DNA from 2 places in the Vibrio sp. B1FLJ16 genome. Region 2 is predicted to be linked to the other one. Evidence: predicted binding sites of a transcription regulator. Region 2 holds the regulator's gene; the other holds the start of a gene.
What was found. The regulator CRP, encoded in region 2, controls carbon source genes, mostly activating them, when cyclic AMP is high. The targets are predictions, from matches to a motif close to TGTGANNNNNNTCACA.
Positions count from the first base shown of each region.

Region 1: the regulator CRP is predicted to act here: its motif matches at 1,934-1,949, upstream of KHN79_RS10640 (NupC/NupG family nucleoside CNT transporter).

Region 1 covers NZ_HG992749.1:2,348,496-2,351,691, forward strand. Annotated here, with positions in the region: gene KHN79_RS10640 (NupC/NupG family nucleoside CNT transporter) at 505-1,788, opposite strand; gene KHN79_RS10645 (TatD family hydrolase) at 1,994-2,767, opposite strand; gene KHN79_RS10650 (DUF5363 family protein) at 2,754-2,936, opposite strand; gene prfC (peptide chain release factor 3) at 3,055-3,196, opposite strand, start outside.
Region 2 covers NZ_HG992749.1:2,783,930-2,787,125, reverse strand. Annotated here, with positions in the region: gene KHN79_RS12720 (DUF1338 domain-containing protein) at 1-722, shown strand, start outside; gene crp (cAMP-activated global transcriptional regulator CRP) at 1,040-1,672, opposite strand; gene KHN79_RS12710 (phosphoribulokinase) at 1,913-2,782, opposite strand; gene KHN79_RS12705 (YheU family protein) at 3,174-3,196, opposite strand, start outside.

The DNA.
Region 1 (3,196 bases), 440 kb from region 2:
TAATCAAGGAGTCGAGATAATGTTAAAAATGGCTCAGTAATCGATTTATGAACGGACTTTGTTCCATGAAGACTCGGCGTAGACTGCGAAAATGTCTTATGCCAATTGCTATCCTTGTCACCGCACAGTACCAGTTTGGCCTATGGCACAACAATCTATGATTGCGGTGTCTTTAATATCACATCACCAGCAAAATGCCTACGAGATCTAATATTTCAGGGAAATTCATTTACCCATTGAGTAAGTTGTGTTCGCCTTTTGATGTCTACATTATAGATATTCATCGCAAAACTGTAGTACCAAATAGAGCGCAAACGGTTTGTATCTCAAAATTTTCAGGCTTTCCTTTCTCTCGATAGTCAGATGAGAATCATTATCTAGGGTCTGTTGACCTAGGCACTATCTAAAAATTTTCAGCGCTGAAAACAAAAAAAGCCCCGCAGCAATCTCTTGCTACAGGGCATGATTTAATATGGCGTCTATATATTAAGAACCAGTACTAAATTACATTGCTGCTAGGCTTAAGCAGAAGCCTGCAATTGTCGCTGCCATTAGGTTAGACAACGTACCAGCAAGTACTGCTTTAATACCCATGCGCGCGATGTCGCTGCGACGGTTTGGCGCAAGGCTACCTAGACCACCAAGTAGGATCGCGATAGAAGAAAGGTTCGCGAAGCCACATAGTGCGAATGAGATGATAGCTGTTGTCTTCTCAGACATCACTTCACCAGTTGCCGCGATTACTTGAGCGTTATCACCGATGTATGGCGTGAAGTTCAGGTACGCAACGAATTCGTTCACAACAATTTTCTGACCGATGAATGAGCCAGCTGTCGTTGCTTCAGCCCAAGGAACACCGATTAGGAATGCAAGTGGAGAGAACAACCAACCTAGGATCAATTCTAGTGTTAGTTCTGGCATACCGAACCAACCGCCAACGCCACCTAGCATACCGTTGATAAGAGCGATCAGACCGATAAATGCAATCAACATCGCACCAACGTTAAGAGCAAGTTGCAAACCTGAAGCTGCGCCGCCTGCTGCTGCATCGATAACGTTCGCAGGTTTGTCGTCGCCACCGTCCATTGCTTCTTCGAAATCTTCATGAGGCTGATCAGTTTCAGGATGAAGAATCTTAGCGAACAATAGGCCACCAGGAGCCGCCATGAATGACGCCGCTACTAGGTACTCTAGAGGTACACCCATTGATGCGTAACCTGCAAGAACACCACCAGCAACAGAAGCAAGACCACCACACATTACCGCAAATAGCTCAGATTGAGTCATCTTTGGAACGAATGGACGAACAACTAGCGGTGCTTCAGTTTGACCTACGAAAATGTTAGCGGCTGCAGACATTGATTCTGCACGAGAAGTGCCCAGCGCTTTTTGAAGGCCACCACCAAGAATCTTGATAACCCATTGCATAACGCCAATGTAGTACAGAACTGAAATCAGAGCTGAGAAGAAGATCAGTGTAGGAAGAACACGGAACGCGAAGATGAAACCACCGCCACCGAACACTTCGAACATCTTGTCTGAAACAAGACCACCGAACAGGAATGACGTACCATCGTTACCATATGCGATAACGTTAGATACACCACTAGAGAAACCGTTCAGTAGATCACGGCCCCAAGGTACATAAAGAACAAATGCACCTAATGCGAATTGGATAGCGAATGCGCCACCTACGGTTCTAAAATTGATAGCTTTGCGGTTAGATGAGAATGCAAATGCGATTGCAAGAAGCACTACCATACCGACTAGGCTCATAAACAGGCTCATAGTTTATGACTTCCTTATAAGTTATTTATTGGCGTGTAACAAAATGGAGCTAATAAAGCGGGGGCAATTATACTCACGCATAATGAATTAAAGTAATGCCAACCTCACACTTTCTATTAAGACTCTGGGTTGATTCACTAATCTTTGTGAGTGAACTCACACCAAATAAGAAAGTAATTTCTAGTTTGAACACTAACTTTGAATTTCATTCACAGATACAGAAGGCAAAATTGCTATTTCTCCACAACTGAGAAGCAATCGGTTGCTTTTTGCCAGATCGTAACCGCACTAACTCATTAAACACATGAATGAGTTTAGCCGGGTGATTAGGCTGCCCCTGATACCCAAGTATAGGCATATCTGGCGCATCTGTTTCAATAACGAGTTTTTCAAGAGGCAACTTTTGAATAGCATCGCGGGTTTTCTTGGCTCTCGGGTAAGTAATGGTGCCCCCTACACCGATGAAAAATCCTAATTTAACCCACTCCGTTGCCTGCTGATAACTACCAGAAAAAGCATGCACAACACCACCTTTTGGTAACTTCGCCGCCTTGACCATTTGAATTAGTCGGTTGTGTGCTTTGCGGCTATGTAAAACAACCGGCAGGTCAAAACGTCTGGCTAACTCAAACTGGATCTCAAGCGCTTTTTCCTGAAGTGAAACGGGTACGTCGATTGCAAAATCTAAACCGCACTCTCCTATTGCGACGCACTGAGGACATTCGTGAAACAAATACTGCTCAAGTTGCGGCAAAAATTGCTCAAACCTTTGATCGAGAAAATAGGGATGGAAGCCTAATGCGTAATATAAGTGGGGACTTTGCTTTGCTAAGGTTTGAATACGTGACCAGTTTGAAGGACCAACCGACGGGATAAGGATTCGTCTTACCCCCTGCTCCTCCGCGAGTTTCAGGTTGTGTTCAAAATCATCCTGAAATTCATCAAAATCGAAATGACAATGGGTATCAAAGAGCTTCATCTTGGGATTGCTCATGACTATCACCGGGTTGAGACGATGTAATTTTCTCCTCACCTTTATGTACCGGGTCTTTTCGGTAAGGTACGCAGCTGCGCTTTTGATCGGGCGTTAACCCCATCTCGTCACACCAATCGTCGTAGCGCTTGATTCCTCTTTTAATCCAGTTCATGTTGCATCCTCACACAATTCAAATCATTCTAGCTGATATAAAAGCGCCCTTGACTAAGTCTATAGCCAAGGGCGTTTTAAAATCCAGTCGCTATACAGCGGCGTTCAATTAACGTCTGTTAGTGCTCACGAGTCGCACGGAATTCAACATCAGGGAAGCGCTCTTTAGCAAGGTTCAGGTTAACCATAGTTGGTGCGATGTAGGTTAAGTTATCACCACCATCGAGTGCTAAGTTTGCCTGGTTCTTACGTTGGAACTCA
Region 2 (3,196 bases):
AAGTTCATCAACTTCTTCAAGAAGATGAGCCGTTAATCAATGACCATATTGCTCTGCGCACCTTCAATGTCGAGCCTCTTGGTATTGAGACGCTGGCGAAGCCGTTTCTGGCGATAGGCTACAAGGCATGTGGTGATTATCTGTTTGAGAGCAAGAAACTGGTTGCCAAGCACTACGAGCACCCAGATCCAAAACAGCCTAAAGTGTTCATTAGTGAGCTCAAGGTAGAAGAGTGCTCTGCGGAGCTGCAAGCGATTGTGGCGAAGCTGGTTGAGCAGGTGGATGCAGATAAACTCGCGGGTAGCGCATTTTTGCATGGCGGCCGTTTGTGGGATCTGAGTTTTGCCGATTATCAGACACTAGCGAAAGAGAGTGAGTACGCTTCCTGGCTTGCTGCACATGGCTACGGTGCGAATCACTTCACGGTCAGTGTGAATCAGCTCAATCAGCATGATGAAGTGAAGCAAGTGAATGATCACCTGCGTCAGGCTGGCTTTGTGATTAATGAGTCAGGTGGTGAAGTAAAGGGCTCACCAGAAGTGTTGCTGGAGCAATCTTCAACTATGGCAGATAAAGTATCGGTTAACTTTACTGAAGGCTCTGAAACCATTCCGGGGGGCTTTTACGAATTTGCTAAACGTTACTCGATGGAAAATGGTGAACTCTACCCGGGCTTTGTTGCTGCATCGGCAGACAAAATCTTTGAAAGCACGAATGGCTAACTGAGAGCGTTATTCAATTCCCAATAGTGATGCTGTTGGGAGTGATACCAATCGTAGTAAACAACTGGTCATTCTAGCTTGCTAAAATACTCGATAACTGCGTTAACTTTTCGTTTCAAAGTAAGTTGATTGTAGAATAACTACTTATCGAAAATTTTCGCCTTGTTCTCAAGCATTTTTTTCTACGCTATTTCTGATCACTTATTTACTGTGATTGGAATTAAACTTCCTAATCAGTATGTTACTCAAAAAGAAAAAGCCACCAATGTTGCCATTGGTGGCTTTTATTATTCTATTTACGTTATTCGAATCAGAGATTAACGAGTACCGTAAACAACGATAGTTTTACCGTGCGCAGAGATCAGGTTCTGCTCTTCCAGCATCTTTAAGATACGGCCTACTGTCTCACGAGAACAGCCAACGATTTGACCGATTTCCTGACGAGTGATCTTGATTTGCATGCCATCTGGGTGAGTCATCGCGTCTGGTTGTTTTGCAAGGTTCAGAAGCGTCTGAGCGATACGACCAGTTACGTCTAGGAACGCTAGGTCACCCACTTTTTGGCTGGTTACCTGAAGGCGACGAGCCATCTGCGCAGAAAGACGCATCAGGATGTCTGGGTTTACTTGGATAAGTTGGCGGAATTTCTTAAAAGAAATTTCAGCAACTTCACAAGGAGATTTAGCTCGAACCCAAGCTGTACGCTCTTGGTCTTCCTCGAATAGACCAAGTTCACCAATAAAGTCACCTTGGTTTAGGTAAGAAAGGATCATCTCCTTACCTTCTTCGTCTTTGATAAGAACCGCAACAGAACCTTTAACGATGTAGTACAACGTTTCAGCTTTTTCACCCGCGTGAATCAGCGTGCTCTTTGATGGGTACTTATGAATATGACAGTGTGAAAGAAACCACTCTAATGTTGGGTCGGTTTGAGGTTTACCTAGAACCATAATATCTCACTTCCTCTGCAGGGTACGCTTGCGCTATCCATATTTTAGCTAAGCCTGAATTAGGCTTACTAGAATAAGAGCACTTTTTATATGCTGCAAGCTCTCTTGTGTTTCGGTAAGAAATAGTATCCTTTTTCGAGGATGATTTCTTGATTTTAATCGTGCCACTGTTGGTATTTTCTACGCAAAATTGTGCACATAATCACAGTATGAAAAGTAAACATTCTGAAAGCGAGATTTTTAGCCGATTTTTCCTGTTTCTATCAGTTGTTGTAGGATAGGCCTCACAATGAGCTCCATCGCAAAACTCATCTTCCCGCCCGGTACGACGATAGTATTGTGGCGCGACATAAAAGAACCATCAATCATGGCCAGCAGGTAAGGGAAGTCGACATTTTTAATCCCGCGCAGCCGGATTACGACAAAACTCTCATCCAGGCTCGGAATGCCTTTTGCGTTAAGCGGGTTAGATGTGTCCACGGTCGGGACGCGCTGAAAGTTAATATGAGTACGCGAGAACTGCGGTGTAATGTAGTTCAGGTAGTCATCCATCGAACGCACGATGGAATCCATGACCGCTTCCCGGGAATGGCCTCGGTCGCGAGTATCGCGGACGAACTTCTGAATCCATTCCAGGTTTACAATCGGCACCATGCCAATCAGGAAGTCGACGTGCTGTGCGACATTGACCTCGCCGTCCACGACACCACCATGCAATCCCTCATAGAAAAGAACATCGCTGTTTTCTGGCAAGTCTTGCCAGGGTGTGAATGTACCCGGCATTTGATTGTAGGGTACTGCCTCATCAAACGTATGCAGATAGCGACGTATGCTGCCTGTACCATCTGAGCCAAACTGAGAAAAAAACTTTTCCAGACCGGGAAAGTCATTGGCTTGTGGTCCGAAGTAACTGATATGTTTGCCTTGCTCACGCGCTTTGCGAATTTCGATGTCCATTTCTGGGCGTGTAAAGCGGTGGAAACTGTCACCTTCAACCCATGCAGGTTTGACGTTCATCATATTGAACATCTTGCGAAAGGCTTCAGATGTAGTGGTTGTGCCGGCTCCTGATGAACCGGTAACCGCAATAATAGGGTGTTTAGCTGACATGACAAACCTTGTCGAAAATTGCTTTCCTGAATTATGCAGCAGATGTCTGCTGCACAGATGTTAACCCACTATAGCACGTAACAATGGCTTGTCATCGGGCGAGCGACGGCAAAGTGTGAAGGGGCTAGGGGCTATTTACCTTTTGAGGTGATTTTTGCAGCAGTTTGTGGGTTCTATATACAAGGCAGAGGCTTTGAAATGTAGTTACTCTACCTGATAAGCCGATAACGCAGTAGAGAGGAGCCACAAACGCTGCCCGAAGGGTTCGGCTAAAAGCGTTTTACTCTTTGTTGAGAGGTCTTTTGCTTAGAATGACTAGGCTACAAACCTCTCGCCGCGATTAAAACGCTTTTATCTCGAACAAAAATTCACCACGAAAGATAAACAGACCCTAGAATTTTGCTTTTGTTTGAA